4 regions of the Ensifer sp. YR511 genome follow, and region 3 is predicted to be linked to each of the others. Evidence: predicted binding sites of a transcription regulator. Region 3 holds the regulator's gene; each other region holds the start of a gene.
What was found. Region 3 encodes LexA, which represses DNA repair genes until DNA is damaged. Its sites were predicted from a motif close to TGTTCNNNNTGTGTTCNG; they were not measured.
Positions count from the first base shown of each region.

Region 1: BLU15_RS03435 (ATP-dependent helicase) is a predicted target of LexA. The motif match lies at 2,371-2,388, and genes of this name have one in related genera.
Region 2: dnaE (DNA polymerase III subunit alpha) is a predicted target of LexA. The motif match lies at 3,360-3,377, and genes of this name have one in related genera.
Region 4: BLU15_RS04755 (DNA polymerase IV) is a predicted target of LexA. The motif match lies at 1,734-1,751, and genes of this name have one in related genera.

Region 1 is NZ_FNGR01000001.1:674,997-680,087, forward strand. It holds gene BLU15_RS03410 (cyclase family protein) at 1-309, shown strand, start outside; gene BLU15_RS03415 (EthD family reductase) at 461-775, opposite strand; gene BLU15_RS03425 (hypothetical protein) at 1,121-1,765, shown strand; gene BLU15_RS03430 (carboxymuconolactone decarboxylase family protein) at 1,890-2,297, shown strand; gene BLU15_RS03435 (ATP-dependent helicase) at 2,431-4,896, shown strand; gene BLU15_RS03440 (adenylate/guanylate cyclase domain-containing protein) at 5,052-5,091, shown strand, end outside.
Region 2 is NZ_FNGR01000002.1:53,074-58,164, forward strand. It holds gene dnaE (DNA polymerase III subunit alpha) at 1-3,095, opposite strand, end outside; gene BLU15_RS04770 (hypothetical protein) at 3,513-4,082, shown strand; gene BLU15_RS04775 (DUF5680 domain-containing protein) at 4,166-4,633, shown strand; gene BLU15_RS04780 (lipoprotein-releasing ABC transporter permease subunit) at 4,801-5,091, opposite strand, start outside.
Region 3 is NZ_FNGR01000005.1:53,663-58,753, reverse strand. It holds gene BLU15_RS11725 (cryptochrome/photolyase family protein) at 1-33, opposite strand, end outside; tRNA gene BLU15_RS11720 (tRNA-Asn) at 132-206, opposite strand; gene BLU15_RS11715 (hypothetical protein) at 366-659, shown strand; gene BLU15_RS11710 (thermonuclease family protein) at 882-1,616, shown strand; tRNA gene BLU15_RS11705 (tRNA-Cys) at 1,769-1,842, shown strand; gene BLU15_RS11700 (hypothetical protein) at 2,040-2,381, shown strand; gene lexA (transcriptional repressor LexA) at 2,470-3,192, opposite strand; gene BLU15_RS11690 (hypothetical protein) at 3,429-3,725, opposite strand; gene BLU15_RS11685 (hypothetical protein) at 4,049-4,681, shown strand; gene BLU15_RS11680 (hypothetical protein) at 4,808-5,091, shown strand, end outside.
Region 4 is NZ_FNGR01000002.1:46,539-51,629, reverse strand. It holds gene BLU15_RS04760 (L,D-transpeptidase family protein) at 1-298, opposite strand, end outside; gene BLU15_RS04755 (DNA polymerase IV) at 438-1,730, opposite strand; gene BLU15_RS04750 (hypothetical protein) at 1,898-2,539, opposite strand; gene BLU15_RS04745 (DUF3572 domain-containing protein) at 2,542-2,811, opposite strand; gene BLU15_RS04740 (response regulator) at 2,968-3,339, shown strand; gene BLU15_RS04735 (PleD family two-component system response regulator) at 3,357-4,724, shown strand.

The DNA of each region.
Region 1 (5,091 bases), on a different contig from region 3:
GGCACGGACAAGTTCCGCAATGCCGATGGCGGCGGCAAGCTGCATTTCCCCGGCTTCCACGTCGAGGCGGCCAAATATCTGATCGAGGAAAGCAAGGCAGCCGGTATCGCCGTCGATACGCTGTCGCTCGACCATGGCCCCTCGCCCGATTTCGCCACGCATTACGCCTGGCTGCCGGAGGGTCGCTGGGGGCTGGAGGCAGCAGCCAATCTCGACAAGCTGCCGGTCAAGGGCGCAACCCTCATCCTCGGCGCACCGAAGCACCGCGGCGGCACCGGCGGCCCGGCCCGCGTCTTCGCGCTGGCCTAGGTCACCGACCTATAGAGCACAACCAGGTTTTGGCTGAAGCTAGACTGACGAGAGCAAGGTCGTTTACGCTTCGACGGCAACCACATGTCCCCGACCGTCAACCGGTTCCGCACCGGCTGCGCCACCATGGGTCATGGTGCGCCAAAGCACCCTACCCTCCAACGACTTCGCTGATCTGCACGATGGGCGCGATGTCCGTATAGTTGGCGACATCCGCGGCAATCTCGGCGCGGTGGGGACCTAACGCCTCCTGGAATGTCTCGAGGCTCGGCGAGTAGACGTGGCACGCCGCGACGAACCCCGGCGCGCTTCCAGGCTCGCGACCCGCAAGGCCCTTATCGATCTCGTAGCGCAGGCAGGCATCGCCGAGCCGTTCCTGGATCAGTGGCATGTGGCGGGTGCGGTAGTAGTCGTGATCGAACTTCGAGCCGCCATCGGCCGGATAGTAGACGCTCATCTTGATCATGGTCGGGCTCCTGCCTGAACGCCGCTCCGAGCGTTCGAAGCTTCTTCTAGGTCACCGACCTATAGAGCACAACCAGGTTTTGGCTGAAGCGAGTTTGACGAGAGCAAGGTCGTTTTCGCTGTGCTTGTCGAAGCCGGTGACGACGGCACGGAAGTGCCTGAGTGCTGACGAAGCGTTCGACGAGGTTGCGATAGCGACAGAGGAAGGTGCTGAAGGACGCGCATCGTTTGTGGACGGCAACGATGCCGCGGGGTTGATCGAGCGCGGCAAAGGAAGGCGCTTGTTTGCGGGCAAAAGTCTTCGGGAGTATCTTGGGCAGCGGTACGGACAATGGCGGGGGTCGTCATGGGGCCGCATGCATTTTGCCTGACATTTGCGCTCGTCTCCATGGGCCTGCTTCTTGCGGGGTGTCAGACCGTGACTGTCCAGGCGGACGACAAGACCGGCCCGACCACGAAACTCGAGATCACCGGCATCCTGGATGACCATGGCAATCCCGACCCGGTCTTCAACGACAGCAGCTGCTGCAACCGCCGCCGAAGTGTTCCCGACCTGGCGCCGCTCACCATCGCGGCTTCGGCCGAAGACCCCGAGAGCGGTGTGCGCGACATTGCCGTCTGGATCTGGGCCATCAAGCGGTGCCGCTACGACGACAGCACGGCAGATTTTCAGATCACGCAATCGACCGTGGCCGCTGCAGGCACGGCTTCGGGCACATACCCACCCGGCAGTTCCGCGCCGCTCAGCCGCAGCTCGACGGCAACCGTTCGCATGGCCGACACGCCCTATGGCGCCTGCAACCCCAAGACCGTCACTGACGCCAGTGGCCAGACGCGCGTGGTTGCCGCGCAGCCGACGGGCTTTTGCGGCCGCAGGGTCTTCATCGTCACGCAGAACGGCAACGCCTATCAGGGCTCGAGCAAGGGCGTGCTGTTTACGACCGGACCCTTCGGCTCGAACAATCAGCCCTGCAACGAAATCCCCAACTGAACGCATCGGCGACGGCTTCCCCAAAACGCAGCGCTGGCAATCGCCGCGACGTCGGCTATCGTCACCGCTTCAGGCGACCGGCCGGCCCGCACACAACCGCCGAGAACAACAGCGAAGGAGCCCCATGAGCACCGTATCCCCGCCTCAGAACCCGGAAGCCGATCCGCGTGTCAAAGCCGTGTTCGACGACATTCGCACCACCCGCAAATCCGACTTCATCAACAATATGTGGCTGTGGCTCGCCTTCGATCCGGAGCTCCTGGAACAGACCTGGCGCGACGTGAAGGCGGTGATGGCAACGCCCTCGGCGCTCGATCCGCTGGTCAAGGAGATGCTCTATATCGCCGTCTCCGTCACCAATGGCTGCGGCTACTGCGCCCATTCCCATACGGCGGCGGCAAGGGCGAAAGGCATGACCGACGCCGAGCATGCGGACCTGCTCAGGGTGATCTCGCTTGCCGCACGCACCAACCAGTTGGCGACGGCGCTGCAGGTGCCTGTGGATACCGCCTTCGACAAGACAAAAGAATAGACCGCGCGACCAAGAATAAGCGGTCTCGAAATCGCCTGTCTTTCCACAGGCTTGGTGCGGCTGGCGCAGAAAACGGAATAAAAGAAGAACATCCTTTCTGGCCTTTCCCCACCGAATCACTACATTGAGCCGCATGATGAGTGGTTTCGACGATATTCCCTTCTTCGACGAGGAGCCGGCGCCGCGCAAGCAGCAGCCCGCCCCCGCAGGTATTCCGGCAACGGGCGGCATCGCCGCGCGCGCCATGGCGGCGCGCGATCGCGCCCAGCCGCGCCCGGACTATCTCTCCGGCCTCAACCCGGAACAGTCCGAAGCGGTCGAGACGCTCGATGGCCCCGTGCTCGTGCTTGCCGGCGCCGGCACCGGCAAGACCCGGGTGCTGACGACCCGCATCGCCCATATCCTTTCGACCAACCGCGCCTTTCCCTCGCAGATCCTGGCGGTGACCTTCACCAACAAGGCGGCACGCGAGATGAAGGAGCGCATCGGCGTGCTCGTCGGCCATGCGGTCGAAGGCATGCCCTGGCTCGGCACCTTCCACTCGATCGGCGTCAAGCTGCTGCGCCGCCACGCCGAGCTCGTCGGCCTGCGTTCCGATTTCACCATTCTCGACACAGATGACGTGGTGCGGCTGATCAAGCAGCTCATCCAGGCCGAAGGCATCGACGACAAGCGCTGGCCGGCCAAGCAGTTTGCCGGCATGATCGACGGCTGGAAGAACAAGGGCCTCGATCCCGCCCAGATCCCCGAGGGAGACGCCCGCGCCTTTGCCAACGGCAAGGGCCGCGAACTCTATGCTGCCTACCAGAACCGGCTCTTGACGCTGAACGCCTGCGACTTCGGCGATCTTCTTTTGCACCCGATCCGCATCTTCCGCATGCATGCGGATGTGCTGAAGGACTATCACGACAAGTTCCGCTACATTCTCGTCGACGAGTACCAGGACACCAACACGGCGCAGTACATGTGGCTGCGGCTGCTTGCCCAGCGCCCCAAGGGCGTACCGCAGAACGTCTGCTGCGTGGGCGACGACGACCAGTCGATCTATGGCTGGCGCGGCGCGGAAGTGGACAATATCCTGCGCTTCGAAAAGGATTTCCCGGGCGCCAAGGTGATCAAGCTTGAGCGCAACTACCGCTCGACCGAGCACATTCTGGGCGCTGCCGGTCACCTGATCGCCCACAACGAGGGCCGCCTCGGCAAGACGCTCTTTACCGACCGCACCGATCCGGATGATGAGAAGGTGCAGGTGCACGCCGCCTGGGATTCCGAAGAGGAAGCCCGCGCCGTCGGCGAAGAGATCGAGCAGTTGCAGCGCAAGAGCCACAAGCTCAACGACATGGCGATCCTTGTGCGCGCCTCGTTCCAGATGCGCGAATTCGAAGACCGCTTCGTCACGCTCGGCCTCAACTACCGCGTCATCGGCGGCCCGCGCTTCTACGAGCGCCTCGAAATCCGCGATGCCATGGCCTATTTCCGCCTCGTCTGCCAGCCGGCCGACGATCTGGCCTTCGAGCGCATCGTCAACACGCCGAAGCGCGGTCTTGGCGACACCACCGTGCGCACGCTGCACGACTATGCCCGCGCCCGCGACATCCCGATGCTGGCGGCGGCCTCCGAGATCATCGAGACCGACGAGCTGAAGCCGAAGGCGCGCAAGGCACTGTTCGACGTCGTCACCGATTTCCGCCGCTGGCAGAGCCTGCTTGAAACGACCGTGCACACCGAGCTTGCCGAGCAGATCCTCGACGAGAGCGGCTATACGGCCATGTGGCAGAACGACAAGACGGCGGAAGCCCCCGGACGGCTGGAAAACCTGAAGGAACTCATCCGCTCGATGGAAGCCTTCGAGAGCCTGCGCGGCTTCCTCGAACACGTCGCTCTGGTCATGGATGCCGAGCAGAACGAGAACCTCGATGCCGTCTCGATCATGACGCTGCACTCGGCCAAGGGCCTGGAGTTCGATACCGTCTTCCTGCCCGGCTGGGAGGAAGGCCTGTTCCCGCACCAGCGCGCGCTTGATGAGGGCGGCCGCTCCGGCCTTGAGGAAGAACGGCGCCTCGCCTATGTCGGCATCACCCGCGCCAAGCATCGCTGCCACATCTGGTTCGTCTCCAACCGCCGCATCCACGGCCTCTGGCAGTCGACCATGCCGTCACGCTTCCTCGAGGAGCTGCCGCTCGCCCATGTGGACGTGGCCGAGAATGAACAATCCTATGGCGGCTATGGTCGTGGCGGCTACGGCCAGTCGCGCTTCGACAAGGCTGATCCCTTCCAGAACAACTACTCCACGCCCGGCTGGAAGCGCGCCCAGCAGCACCGCTCCGACGCCACCCGCGACAACTGGGGCACCCGCTCCGGCCATGCGGTCGAGCGCATCGGCTACGGCGAAAGCGGCCCGCGCGGCCGCACGATCGACGGCGAGCTGGTGGCGAAATCGACGGCCACCGAACCCTCGCGTTTCTCGGTCGGCGACCGCGTCTTCCACATGAAGTTCGGCAACGGCAACATCGCCGCCATCGAAGGCAACAAGCTCACCATCGACTTCGACCGCGCCGGCCAGAAGCGGGTGCTGGATGGATTTGTGGAGAAGGCGTGAGGAGGTCGAAGCCCTCCTCACGTGCACTCCCTATGGACTGCACAACCATCGATCTCATGGCGCCAACCGGCGAAGTGCAATAATATTGCGGGCACAATTCTCGCGTTTGAACGAAACCATGTACCGATCTCCCTCGACGCAAAGTGGGTGGAGACATGTCCTGGACGAGCGCTGTTCGCAGCCTGCTGGAGCTGG
Region 2 (5,091 bases), on a different contig from region 3:
ATGATTCCCATCTTGTTGCCGGTGCGCGTCTTGCGCTCCTGCTTCGAGGTTACGGTTCCGGCGAGCCTTCCGGCCGTCGCCCCCTTCTTCACAGCGCCGGCGAAATCGCCGAAGGTCTGCACGCGCATCTTGGCGAGCAGCGCATTGTAGGTGTCGAGCGGATGGGCAGACAGATAGAAGCCCAGAACCTGGAACTCGCGGTGCAGCTTTTCCGAGGCAAGCCACGGCGTGTAGGTCGGAAGCGCAATGCGCTCCGGCCCGGTGGCCGCCCCTGCGCCGAACATGTCGCTCTGCCCGCTCGTCTTGTTTTCCTGAGCCCGCTGGGCAAACCCGAGAATACGATCGAGCCCGCCGACCAGCTCCGCCCGGTCGTAGCCGAAGCAATCGAAGGCGCCGGCGGCAATCAGGCTTTCAAAAACGCGACGGTTGAGCAGCTTGGGGTCGATCCGGAGGCAGAAGTCTTCGAGGCTTGCGAAGGCCTTGTCGCCTCGAACCTCGACGATGTGCTCGACCGCTGACTCGCCCACGCCCTTGATCGCTGCAAGCGAGTAATAGATGCGGCTTTCGCCCGTCTGGAAGTGCCGGAACGAGGTCTGTACCGACGGGGCGATCACCTCGATGCCCAGACGCTTGGCATCCTGGCGGAAGTCGTTGACCTTTTCGGTGTTGGACATGTCGAGCGTCATCGACGCCGCCAGGAACTCCACCGGATAGTGCGCCTTCATGTAGGCGGTCTGATAGGACACGATCGCATAGGCCGCCGCGTGCGACTTGTTGAAGCCGTAGTTGGCGAACTTGGCGAGCAGGTCGAAAATGAGGTCGGCCTGCGGCTTCGACACCTCGTTCTTGACGGCGCCGTCGACGAAACGGGCGCGCTGCTTGTCCATCTCCTCCTTGATCTTCTTACCCATGGCGCGGCGCAGAAGATCGGCCTCGCCGAGCGAGTAGCCAGAGAGCACCTGGGCGATCTGCATCACCTGCTCCTGGTAAACGATAACGCCCTGCGTTTCCTTGAGCAGGTGGTCGATCTTCGGATGGATCGACTCGACCTCTTCCTCGCCATGCTTACGGGCGTTATAGACCGGGATGTTCTCCATCGGGCCTGGGCGATAGAGCGCCACGAGTGCGATGATGTCCTCGATGCAGTCGGGCCGCATGCCGATCAGCGCCTTGCGCATACCGGCACTTTCCACCTGGAACACGCCGACCGTTTCGCCGCGCGACAGCATCTCGTAGGTCTTCAGATCATCGAGTGGGATGCTCGCGAGATCGACCTCGATGCCGCGCTGCTTGACGAAATCGACCGCGACCTTCAACACCGTCAGCGTCTTCAGGCCGAGGAAGTCGAACTTGACGAGACCGGCCTGCTCGACCCACTTCATGTTGAACTGGGTGACCGGCATGTCGGAGCGCGGATCGCGATACATCGGCACCAGCTGCGACAACGGCCGGTCGCCGATCACGATACCGGCGGCGTGGGTCGAGGCGTGGCGGTAAAGGCCTTCGATCTTCTGGGCGATATCGAGAAGGCGGGCGACCACCGGCTCCTTCTCGGCCTCTTCCTGCAGGCGCGGCTCCTCCTCGATCGCCTTGGAAAGCGGCGTCGGGTTGGCGGGGTTGTTGGGCACCAGCTTGCAGATCTTGTCGACCTGACCATAGGGCATTTCGAGCACGCGACCGACGTCGCGCAAGGCGGCACGGGCCTGCAGCGAACCGAAGGTGATGATCTGCGCCACCTGTTCGCGACCGTACTTGCGCTGCACGTAGCGGATCACCTCTTCGCGCCGGTCCTGGCAGAAGTCGATGTCGAAGTCGGGCATCGAGACGCGCTCGGGATTGAGGAAGCGTTCGAACAGCAGCGAGAAGCGCATCGGATCGACGTCGGTGATCGTCAGCGCATAGGCGACAAGCGAGCCGGCGCCCGAGCCGCGGCCCGGCCCGACGGGGATGTCGTGCTGCTTGGCCCATTTGATGAAGTCGGCAACGATCAGGAAGTAGCCGGGAAACTTCATGCGCTCGATGACGCTCAATTCGAAGGCCAGGCGCTCGCGGTATTCCTCTTGGGTGTAGCCGGGCGCCATACCGAGTCTCGCGAGACGGTCTTCGAGGCCCTCCTCCGCCTGGCGACGCAGTTCGTCCGACTCGGCGCGCTCGGCCTCCTCCGGATCCGCCGTCGCGCCGGTAAAGCGCGGCAGGATCGGCCCACGGGTCTTCAGCATGAAGGAGCAGCGCCGGGCGATCTCGAGCGTGTTTTCCAGTGCCTCGGGCAGATCGACAAACAGCGCCGCCATTTCTTTGCGGCTCTTCAGATAGTGGTCCGGTGTCAGGCGGAACCGGCTGTCGTCCGACACCATGGCGTTGTGCGCTACCGCCATCAGGGCGTCATGCGCCTCATAGTCGGAGGGCGACGGGAAGAAGGCTTCGTTGGTGGCGACAAGCGGAATGTCGAACTTGTAGGCAAGCTCGATCATCCGGCTCTCGTGCCGCCGGTCGTGGCCACCGTGGCGCTGCAGCTCGATATAGAGCCGATCGCCAAAGAGATCATGCAAGGCTTCGAGACGCGCTTCGGCGAGCGCCGTGGAGCCCGCCTTCATGGCGATATCCACCGGGCCACCGGACGCGCCGGTCAGCGCAATCAAGCCCTCGGTGCCGCATTCGGCAAGCCAGGAGCGCGTAATGCGCGTCGCCTGGCTGCCCTCGCCGCTCAGATAGGCACGGCTGACGAGATCGACGAGGCGCGTATAGCCGTCATCGGTGGCGGCGATGAGCACGATCGATGGCAGCTTGGCGAGCTGATGCCCATGGCCGCGCCGATCCCCCTCGGTCTCGTCCTCCATGTCGATCGACAGCTGGCAGCCGGTGATCGGCTGCAGCCCGTCACCGGCTGCCTTCTGCGAGAATTCGAGGGCTGCGAAGAGATTGTTGGTGTCGGCGATCCCGATCGCCGGCTGGTTATCGGCGACCGCCTTGCCGATGACCTTCTTCAGCGGCAGAGCGCCTTCGAGCAAGGAGAAGGCAGAGTGGACGCGCAGATGCACGAACTGCGGATCCGTGCCGAGCGCCTCACTCGATGCTGCCTTGCTGTCGTCTGCCATTGTCGCACCCTGATTCCTGTCCAGTCGGAAGGATATCCCGTTTATCGCCCGTCATGTCCAGATTCCCCTGACATGTCGTCCCCCTTATTCAACGGGGATGAGACGCTTTGCGGAGGTGCTTGAGAGAAGATGTTGACGCCCGCCTTCAGAGGCCGAGCGCAATGAAAGAGATGCTTGCGATGAACAGGCTCATCGACGCGAAGGCGGCGAGGTCACGAACAAAATCAGTCATAACATGGCTCCTTTTCCGTTATGTTTTTACTTTGTTCCATTTTTGTTCACGCGTCAAGCAGTGCACAGGCATTCTGTTCACGATGGTTAACATCGCGCCCGAATGCAGGTTAACTGACGACGAGCCGCTTGAGGAAAGCGCGGCGCCCGCATATCAAGAGGAACGACCACGCGGAGCGCTCCGACATGCTTGCACGCCTGATTCTCCCCTTGCTGATCCTGCTTCCGACCACCGTCTCCGCAGCAGAGACGATAGACCCCGCCCGCATCGTCTCGGCGGCGACCGGCGACTGGAACAAGGACGGGAGCCCGGATCTCGCGCTCATCGTACGACCCGCCGAAGGCAGCGACGAGGACAACGGCATCTATCTCTACCTCACCGGCGACAACGGCGCGCTGGCATTAAAGTCGGCCATTCCGAACAAGGTCTGGGGTCAGTTCGAACTCGTCGGCCAAGCGCCGTCGATCGAGGCGCTGCCGAGCGGCTCGTTGCTCATCACCAGTCAGAACGATGCCATCGGGCGCGACCGCTGGGAACAGAAGCTGACGGTCGCCTATCGCAACTTCGACTTCGTCGTGGCGGGCTACACCTACTCGTCCTACGATACGCTCGATCCGGACAACACCGCGCAATGCGACCTCAACGTGCTGACGGGCAAGGGCAAATCGAACGACAAGCCAATCACCGCGAAAGGCGAGCTCATCCTTCTCAAGGACTGGAGCGACGATCGCGGGCAGAAGGCGTGCGGCCTGTAATAACCGGGCGATTGTTCTCTATTTGTTCTTTACAACTTCAGCGGATCGCGACATCCTCCGGCGCGAACGTATGAGGAACAATCATGGCCGCGCTCGAAGCACTCAGAGAATTCATCGTTGAAGCCAAATCAAAAACCTATGTCGGCGGCGGCGGGCAGCGACCGTCGTCACGCCCGGGTTCTCACGACATCGGCTACGAGCGGGATAGCTGGAGCTACCTCGACAGCTATTTCGGCGGGACCGATTTCGCAGGCCAGGAGACCGTGTGGCAGAATGACGAGCCGCACTGGGCGATGAACTACTTCGGGCGGATCATCCGTCCTGACCTCATAAACGGTGAAAAGGCAGGCGTCGTCATCAGGGCGGCGCTTCAGGCGATGTACCGCGACAAGCGGCATTTCCTCGGCGGCACGGAGTTCCGGCACGCCCATGGCTACTACATCGACAACAGCCGCGGCGACACCGCACATTTTTCCGGGCATGAGGTCATCTTCGTCGACGGCGAGGAAGCGTACGAGCTCGACTATCGCGGCGGTCTGATCAGGCGTTGAGGGCAAGGCCCGCAGCAAGTGACGCAGGAGAGCGCAGCGGTTCGCGAATCTAAAGGATCGCGGCGCGCTTTGGACGCCAAACGCCGCGGATGGCCGGCGAAGGTGGTAATCGCTGTGCCAGACGCACGCATTCATTCAAGAAACGACGTTGCAAGTCACAGCGTGGGTCAATCGTAACGCAAGGCTTGCACCGGATCGAGGCGCGAGGCACGCCAGGCCGGAAAGATCGTGGCGAGGAAGGAAAGGGTCAGCGCCATGACGACGACGAGTGCGGTCTCGTCGGCGTTCATATCGGCCGGGAGCTGGTTGAGGAAATAAAGCTCAGGGCTGAATATCGTCGTTCCCGAGATCCAGGAAAAGAACTGCCGGATGGATTCGATGTTGAGGCAGACGACGACGCCGAGCGCCACGCCCGCGACCGTTCCGGCGACGCCGATTGCAGCCCCCGTCATGAAGAA
Region 3 (5,091 bases):
GACGATGATGGGCGGCGCCGCGGCCTTTGTCATAAAGAACCATCGGGGGGTTGGGGATTGATCACTTGGAGAACATAGGTGCAAAATGAAAAAAAGCCATTCGCATCGCTGCAAATGGCTCTTTTAGAAAGTGGCTCCCCGGGCCGGATTCGAACCGGCGACCTGTCGATTAACAGTCGAATGCTCTACCGCTGAGCTACCAGGGATCATCCGCGCCGCTGTTGTGCTGTGCGCTTCAGAAGTGAGGCTGCTAATACGCATGCTTTTCTGATTTGCCAAGCGCTTTTTTCAAAAAAAATGACAAGTTCCGTTGCGAGGCTGTGGAGAAGTCCCCAATTGTGGGAAAACACGCCGGATAGGGAATGATGAATAAAAACAGGAAGCAGACGCATTTCGGCATTGATCCGCAAACACGACAAGTCGTGCTGGGAAAATGGCGTATCGCGTTGCCCGACTCGCCCCTGCTGCGGATCCTGCTGGGTTCGCTGCTGGTGTTTTGTGGTTTTCTCGGTTTCTTGCCCGTGCTGGGCTTCTGGATGATACCGTTGGGCCTGATCGTGCTTTCCCACGACATTCCCTCGGTTCGCCGCCGCCGTCGTCGTCTGGCCGTCTGGTGGGCGCGCTGGCGCGGGAAGGCCAACTCCTCGAACGGCTCCTGAGGCGGACGCCGATTTAACGATCTTGTTGTCGAGGGCAGGGCGGTCGGCAGTTTTCGGTTCCTCGCGGCCGTCCCGTAGCAATTCCGAATCTCTCAACAAGGGCCGTGGCCGCGCAGGCGAATGACCGGTTCCTCGCGGTCTTCCCCTCTGTTGGGGTGCCCTCGAAAACTTTTCGGCAACCCATCAAACGCATAATGCGGTCTCGAATCAGGATGGGGACCGATGGCCAAAGCCACTACGAAACGTCGACGCCGCAGTTCGGGCCGAAGCACCAGCAAACAGGGCGGCATGGCGCCGTGGTATCTGGCCGCAGCGCTCACCCTTGGCGGCGTCATGGCCCACGACCATCGCGCCGAGTTGCGGCACTGGCCGGTGGTTTCCGATGTCATGGCCTTTGCATCGCGATCGGAAACGAAGCCGAAGCCTCAGCGCGCGGTTCCTGAAGCGCAGGAGCGCGTTGCGCAGCAGGCGGATAGGCACAAACCAAATCCGAAGCCCAACCCGGCGACGAAGGTTGTCCTGGCCGCCCCGGTGCCGTCGGTGAATGTCGGCGTCACGCCGCCAACCCCTCTCGTGCGGCCGAATGAAGAGGTGAAGACGGCATCCATCCGTACCGATCAGTTCTATTTTTGCGGCATTCGCAACGACAACTGCGTGATCGATGGCGCGACCTTCGTCTTCCATGGCGAGACGATCCGCGTCGCCGATGTCGATGCACCGCGAATCCGCCAGGCAAGCTGCGACAAGGAGCGTTCGCGCGGCTTCTACGCCAAGCAGCGCCTGCGCGAATTGCTGAATGCAGGCGACTTCAGGCTGATCTCGGCGGGAGGGCGATCAGATGCCAAGGCCGGCGAGAAACTGCGCCTGGTCACCCGCGGTGACCAATCTCTTGGACGTGTACTCGTTTCCGAGGGGCTCGTGCGGCCGTGGGAAGGGCGCCCGACGCCCTGGTGCTGAGATCAGCTGGGAGACGCTCGGCGGACATCGTCGATCGTTCTGTGGAAAGTATCCGTCCTGCAATTCGACGGCGCGTTTTTCAGAAAATGCCTCTTGCGGTTTTTCTGCAATCATTCTAAATCCGCGCCAACGCTTGGTTATCCGAGCTGTGAGGCCTCGTGGCGGAGTGGTGACGCAGAGGACTGCAAATCCTTGTACCCCGGTTCAATTCCGGGCGAGGCCTCCAAAAATCTCACCTCGTTAAATTTGGTTTGGCGTTCTGCCTTAGGGCAGCGCGGTAAAATTCGCGACACGTCCGCGCAAGCCACGTCTCCTATGCCTCCGTCGGATCTTATCGCTTCGGTGAATTCGGTAGAGGGGGAACGATGACTCCGCTGAGATCAACCGCATCGGTAGCGTCCGTCAACATTAAGAACGGAGGCAATGGCATCAATGAAAAAGAGACTGATCCTGACGGCGTTGGCGTGTTTTGCGGCGACCGCTATGGAGGCGCGCGCGGACGACCTGGTTTTCCAGCTGAAGAACAACACCGGCGCGGTACTGACGAATTTCTATACGTCGCCGGTCGGCGTCAATGAATGGGAAGACGATGTTTTCGGTCGGCAGGTCCTGAACCCCGGCGAGAGCATGGAGATCACCATTGCCGACGGGCGGGACGTCTGCAAATACGACATGCGATTCGAATTCGAGGAAGGCTCGGCCCTCGATACGACCGAGGACACGCAGGATCTCTGCGAACTCGGCGAATACACGATCCACGAATAAGCGATCTGGATTTCAGGTCGCCTTAAATGGAAAGAGCCTCGCCACTTTCAGTGGCGAGGCTCTTTTGATTCGGCGTTCTGCCTGGAATTCAATGGTAGCGGCGGATCAGCCCGACGAGCTTGCCCTGGATTTTCACGCGATCCGGTCCGAAAATGCGCGTCTCGTAGGCGGGGTTGGCCGCTTCGAGCGCAATCGACGCGCCCTTGCGACGGAAGCGCTTCAGCGTCGCTTCCTCGTCGTCCACGAGCGCCACGATGATGTCGCCGGGATTGGCCGAGTTGCCGTTGCGGATGATCACCGTGTCGCCATCGAAGATGCCGGCCTCGATCATCGAATCGCCCTTTACTTCGAGGGCGTAATGCTCGCCGCTGCCGATCATGTCGAGCGGAACGGTAATGTCATGGGTGTTGTTCTGGATCGCCGAGATCGGCACGCCGGCAGCGATGCGGCCCATCACCGGGACGGAAACAGACGTGCTTTCGGCGACCGTCGCCGGCTTCGGCGTGGCAGGAGCGGCGGCCGGCGGCTTTCCGAGGCTGCCCTCGATCACGCTCGGCGAGAAGCCTCTGCGCGGCTGTTGCTGGCCGGCGGCGTAGGCTTCCGGAAGCTTGATGACTTCGAGCGCGCGCGCCCGGTTCGGCAACCGGCGAATGAACCCGCGCTCTTCGAGCGCCGTGATCAAACGGTGAATGCCGGACTTCGACGCCAGGTCGAGCGCATCCTTCATTTCATCGAAAGACGGCGGTACGCCCGACTCCTTCATGCGTTCGTGGATGAACAGAAGCAATTCCTGTTGCTTGCGGGTCAGCATGGCACGTCGCTCCAGAGGCGTGAAACAAATCAAGAACAGACACTATCTGTTCCATATGTGTTCCGCAAGTGCCTAAAATTCCGTGAATTCAGGCAATTGGCTGCTTCTGTGGGGGGCGATTGGTCACTTTTGCGGGAGCGGGGCGGTTTTCGGCGACGGTTGCGTCCCAAAACAGCGCCGGGCAGGCCGGTCGCGCGCGTGATTCGAACGAATCGCGGCTCTCTTCGCGGAGAGACTTAAGTCGCTTGCGAGGCCGAGCAGGCGTCTTCGAACTCCTTCACCGTCTCGGCGCTGTTGTCTTCCGGAAGCACTGCGTCGGCCGCATCGGTCGCAACGGGCGTATCGCCGTCATAAACGAAGGACTGGATGTAGAACGCGAGCGCGCCCTTCCAAACATTGCGTCCATCGATCTGATGGCACGGTACGGCCCGTTCGAAATCGGTCTGGAGTTCATCCACCGTCGCGGCACTGAGCTTGACGTCAGGCATATTGGGCGATGCGACTATCGAAGCGAGAAGCAGGGCGGCAAGCACGGTGATCGTCCACTTGATGAAGGGGTGGGACTACGGGTTGGTAAACGATGTGAACCGCGCTTTCGTTCCGAAGTCCAGCAAGCATGGCGATCACTCTGCCATGTTCAACAGCTCTTTGCCCGCAGGCTGTGGCTGATTTGCGCCAGCCGCTCCATCTCAACCTCGTCTCGGCCGTTCTTCATGGACCGGCGCGGAGAATGCATCGGAGCTGCCAGCTTTCGCATCGGGCCTGGGGCGCGCAAAAATCCCTGCGGGGAAGGGCCTTCGCCGTCTCGACAGGCCTCTAAAAAAAGATAACTTTGCGTGGAAAGTGGGGTGGTTGCATGCATAGATTGTCGTTGGTGGTGCTCGGCCTGTTGCTCACGGCTGGAGCGGCGTCTGCCGAAGAAGGGCGTTCGAATATCTGGAAACGGATCAACGCCTGGACGGTGGGATCCGATCCTTCCCTGGGAGGCTCGTGTTACGCGGCGACGAGCTATGACGCCGGCGCTATCCTTCGTATCGGCTTTTATCCGCGGGGATCGACGAACCTGGCGTTTCTTTCGATCGGCAATGCCGAATGGAAATCCATCGAGCCGCAGCGGGAATACGATGTTGCCTTGCAGCTCGACCGTGGTCGTCAGTGGCCGGCCGTTGCGTTCGGTGTTGATCTGACCGGCGCCAAGGCCCTTGTCGTCAACTTTTCCAACACCGACTTCTTTACCGAATTCGTTCGCAAGAACACCTTGGCGCTGGCCTTCGAGGGGCGCGTCGTCGCGAGCCTAAGCCTGCGTGATTCGATGAAGGCGGTAAGCGAGATGTTCAAGTGCCAGGAGGCGGTGAGCGCCTTGATCCCGAATGGCGGTCAGGGAGCGGCGAACGATCCCTTTGCGGGCGCCGGTGGCAATGCGCCGAACAACGATCCCTTTGCCGGCGGCGGCCAGACCAAGTCATCGAAAGATCCTTTCGCCATGTGATGGGCAGTCCGCTTGCCGCGGAGAGGTGAATATTCCTAAAATATTGCCTGGGATCGGCTAGGCACCCTCGACAGCGATGCGGGGACCTATCAAAATGCGGGCAAACGGGGGTTTTGCATGCGTAGATTGCTGGTCGGATTGGTAAGCTGTCTGATCGCCGCGGGATCGGCCGCGGCTGAGGAGTCCGAAATCATCAAGTGGAAGGATGTCGACGGCTGGACCGTTGCTTCCGACACCTCGATGGAGGGCTCCTGCTTCATCTCGTCGGTATTCGACGGCGGGGTCACCTTGCGCCTTGGGTTCTATCCCAAGGGCTCCGAGTCGCCGCTCTATATGAGCTTCGCCAGCGACGACTGGAGGTCGCTCGAGGTCGGCAAAGAGTACGACCTGACCTTCCGCTTCGACAAGAC
Region 4 (5,091 bases), on a different contig from region 3:
GAGCAATGCCCGACCAGGTGAGCCGCTGCATGAACGGCATCGGAGCGTTCGAATAGATGTTCGACTTGTGATGACGCCGCTTTTCCAGGATAGAAAAGATGCCCGATGGCGTCGTGTGGCCCGCCTTGCCGGTCGAGACCGGTGATGTCGCAATGACAGCGTCGCCGTCATAGACGACGAGCGATTGCTGATCTTTCGAGACGATGATCTGCAGCGGCCCGCGACTGCCTGCAAAGCCGGTAGCCGGCGACAAAAGCAGTGCGACGACGCTGGCGGTGAGAGCGAAACGCGATACCATACACTCAACCCAACACGTGACTTGGCGAACAAGCCTAGCCTTCAATCTTTAAGGAATTCATCCTGCTGTGTGGGCTGTCGGTCAAGGTTGCGTGATCGCTTTGCGAAGCGTGCCTGCTCGGGCAAGCACGCTTGCGGTCTCACGGATCGCGTTTTCTGGTGCCGAAAGTGTAGCCGGTTTCGACGCTCGCCTTGCCGAATTTGTCGCGCAGCTTGTTGATCGCGTCCTCGGCCGCAGCGCGCCTGGTGGCCGCGGGATCGACGAGATCGGGCGGATCGGCGAGATCCGGGGCGGAGAGATCGCTGACGCCGATGCCGATCAGCCGATACTTCGTTCCGTCCGCCTCTTTTTCGAGAAGTTGCAGGCCGATGCGGAAAATGCGGTCGGCAAGGCGGGTAGGGCTATCCAGGCGCCGGTTGCGGGTGCGGATCTTGAAGTCGGCGGTTTTGAGCTTGAGAACGACCGTCTGGCCGGCGAGTTCCGACTTTCGCAGCCGGTGGGCCACTTGCTCGCTGAGGCGCCGCAGATGCGTGACCAGGTCGTCATAGCGCGCGATATCGTCGTTGAACGTCGTCTCTGCGGAAACGCTCTTGGCTTCGCCGTCGATTTCGACCGCTCTTTCGTCGAGCCCGCGCGATAGGCGAAAGAGCCGCTGCCCCATGGTGCCATAGCGCCGCATCAGGTCGCCTTCCTCCATGGTCTGCAGTTGCCCGATCGTGCGCACGCCGTCACGCTCCAGCGTGGCGGCAAAGGCCTTGCCGACGCCCCAGATCAGGGTCACCGGCTTCTCGCGCAGGAACTCCAGCGCCTCGGCTTGGCCGATGACGGAAAAGCCGCGCGGTTTTTGCAGGTCGGACGCCACCTTGGCGAGAAACTTGCAGTAGGAGAGGCCGACCGAGACGGTGATGCCGATTTCCTGCTCGATCCGGCGGGCGAGCCGCGCGAGCGTGCGTGCCGGCGGATCGTGATGCAGCCGCTCCGTGCCGCTGAGTTCGAGGAAGGCTTCGTCGATCGACAGCGGCTGCACCAGCGGGGTCAGTTCCTGCATCAGCGTGCGCACCTCGCGGCCGACGCGGGCGTATTTCTCCATATTGGGCTTGATGACGATGGCCTGGGGGCAGGCTTCCAGCGCCTTGAACATCGGCATGGCCGAGCGCACGCCGTGAATGCGGGCGACGTAGCAGGCGGTGGAGACCACGCCGCGCTTGCCGCCGCCGATGATCACCGGCTTGTCCGCAAGCTCCGGGTTGTCGCGCTTCTCGATCGAGGCATAGAAGGCGTCGCAGTCGATGTGCGCCAGCGTCAGGTCATAGAGCTCCGCATGCCGCAGAATGCGCGGGCTGCCGCAGGCGAGGCAGCGCCGCACCGACGCCGCCTGTTCCTTGAGGCAGTCGCGGCAGAAGCCTGGAGAGTGAGCAGCGCTGTCGAGCATATCGGGAACAAATATTGAACATTGCGACCTTAAGCACTACTCTAGCGAGTCTCAAGGAGGCGCGATTGGAAATCACAATGCAATTGTCGCCGTTGAAAAGGATCACCGGGCGCGTCTTGCGCAGCGCCGGCGCGGCTGAATTTGCGCCGACGGGCAGCCGATCCGGGCTAGCCGCGGAAGTGCGCGCGAATGGCTGCGGCTGCCTCCGGCCAGTCTGCGACGGCGCGGATGTCGGCGTCGAGCTTCGGCGCGAGCGCCTTGAACTCCGAGTCGGCCATGAGGTTTATCGGCAGGCAGGTCGGCGCGTGATCCTTCACCGATCGCAGGTTGCGAAGCATGTCGTCGATGAAGACGAGGGGGACGTTACGGCTGCCGTGAAGTTTTTGGACGATCGGCCCCTTCGGCTCTTCGGACGCAAGCAGCGGATAGGGCAGGCCGAGCCGGTCAAGAAGAGCGCGACGAACCGCAGCGTGCTGCGGCGGCATCGCAGTCAGAAAGACGATATCGGCTTCCTCCGACAATGCGGCCAGGGTCTCGACGACCTTGGCGGCGGGCGTTTGCCAACGATCCTGCGAGCCGTAGAAGGTGTCGAGCAGGATCTTGACCTCTGGCTCCGTCACCGGCTGCTCGTCCGCGTGGGTGATGATGTTGCCGGTCAGGCGAAACGATCGGGGCAGGAGGACATGGCCGCAGCTCCCAAGGAACGCTTTGAACGGATTGATGAATTCAAGCACGACATCGTCGATGTCGCTGACGATCAGCGGACGGTTTCCAAGCGTGATGCTGTGAACTGTCGGCGCGTTTGCCACCCTCAATCCTCGAAGCCTGCGTGGCCGGAAAGTACCGTATGGGCGCGCACGACGTCTTCAGGCGCCGTACCGGTCGCGGTGCAGAATGCCATCAGGGTCGGCTCATGGTCCATCAGAAAGGCGACGAGCCCGCCCATGAAGCCGGGTTCGGCAATCGCGTTGCGCAACGCCGTCGGGTCCGTGCCGGTCAGCGCCAGAAAGCGGGACAGAAGCTCAGGCTCGCCGGCAAGCCAGGAGAGAATGTCGATGGCGATTTCGTCGGCGCTCTTCAATGGTTTGTCCCCGTATGGTTTTTACGTGCGGAGTTACCTATTTTTCAACCAAATAGGCCTATCTCTGACGTTGAGGAAATGGGTCGAGTCGTCGGCTCCGCACGTTAATTGTCCTGAGGAGACTTGCAAGGTGACGATGGACAGCAAGGGATCGACATGCCCAAACAGGTGATGATTGTTGAGGACAACGAGCTGAACATGAAGCTCTTCCGCGACCTGATTGAGGCCTCCGGCTATGCGACGATCCAGACTCGCAACGGCATGGAGGCGCTCGAGCTCGCGCGCAAGCATCGGCCCGATCTCATTCTCATGGACATTCAGCTGCCGGAGGTTTCCGGTCTGGAAGTGACGAAGTGGTTGAAGGAAGACGATGAGCTGCACGTCATCCCGGTCATCGCCGTGACCGCCTTTGCGATGAAGGGCGACGAGGAGCGGATCCGCCAAGGCGGGTGCGAAGCCTATGTCTCCAAGCCGATCTCCGTACCGAAGTTCATTGAGACGATCAAAACCTACCTGGGCGATGCCTGAGCGGCGGGAAAATTGATATGACTGCGCGTATTCTTGTTGTCGATGACGTTCCGGCCAATGTGAAGCTGCTCGAAGCCCGGTTGCTTGCCGAGTACTTCGACGTGCTGACGGCCAGTGACGGTTATGCCGCCCTGGCGCTCTGCGAAAAGACGCCCATCGACCTGGTGCTGCTCGATATCATGATGCCCGGTCTCGATGGTTTCGAAGTCTGCGAGCGGCTGAAGGCGAACCCGAAGACGGCACATATCCCGGTTGTCATGGTCACCGCGCTCGACCAGCCTTCGGACCGCGTGCGTGGCCTGAAGGCCGGCGCCGACGATTTCCTGACGAAGCCCGTCAACGATCTGCAGCTGATGTCGCGGGTGAAGAGCTTGGTGCGGCTGAAGAACGTCAGCGATGAGCTGCGCCTGCGGGCCCAGACGGCGCAGACGATCGGGCTTGAAGATGTTGGCCGGGCGGACCGGCCTGACGAGCCCGGCAACGTCCTGCTCGTCGATGGCCGCGGCTCGTCGCAGGAGCGGCTGCCGCGCGCCCTCAAGCCGATTGCCGAGGTCTCGGTCATCTCCGATCCGCAGGCGGCATTGTTCGAGGCGGCGGAGAACAATTTCGACCTCGTCATCGTCAATGCGAATTTCGACGACTACGATCCGTTGCGGCTCTGCTCGCAGTTGCGCTCGCTGGAGCGCACCCGTTTCATCCCTATCCTGCTGATCGCCGAGCAGGGCAGCGACGAGTTGGTCGTCCGCGCGCTCGATCTGGGCGTGACGGACTATCTGATGCGGCCGGTCGATCCCAATGAACTGATTGCCCGGTCGATGACCCAGATCCGGCGCAAGCACTGCAATGACAGGCTGCGGTCGAGCGTGCAGCAAACCATCGAGCTTGCCGTCACCGACGGCCTCACCGGGCTGCATAACCGGCGCTATTTCGACACGCACCTGAAACTGCTGATGGATCGGGCTGCTGCGCGCGGTCGGCCGCTGTCCATCTGCATGACCGATATCGACCGCTTCAAGCAGGTTAACGACACCTACGGCCATGACGTTGGCGACGAAGTCTTGCGGGAATTCGCCAATCGCATCCGCACGACGGTGCGGGGTGCCGACCTTGCCTGCCGGTTCGGCGGTGAAGAGTTCATCGTGGTGATGCCGGATACGTCAGCCGAAATGGCGGCCGGTGTCGCCGAGCGTCTGCGCACGATCATCGAAAGCCTGCCATTTGCGATCCCGCAGGCGGACGGCCCCCTGAAGGTCACCGCGTCCATGGGGATTGCCACGCTCAGGCCCGGCAGCGACACGGCCGAAGCGCTGCTGAAGCGCGCCGATACGGCGCTCTATCAGGCCAAGCACGAAGGCCGAAATCGGGTGGTGGCAGCCGCCGCCTGAGCCGCGCCTCCTGCGTTTCTGGCCTCAAAGCACCCCAGGGAATTTCTTTGCCCGCCTCTTGCGGCCTGCATTCAAAGTTGTATTCTCGCGTCACCTGTTGCTACCGGGGAGTTTGGGTGGCAGCAGAGATCATGCAGTGTGCCTGTCCAGGTCTGATACAGAATTAACCATGCGCCGAGCGGCACCGCTCCGCGCATTAAGAATTCGTTGATTTTTTTTTATTTTCAGGTGATGCTCATGAAAGAGGGGGCATCCAGCCTTCTGCGATATTCGTTACCCCATGATGCTCAGGTCCGCCGCATCTCCTGGGTCGTGGGGTCGGTCGGTTGGCTTTTGGCGTCCGCGGAATCCTCGTGCCGCAGTCAGA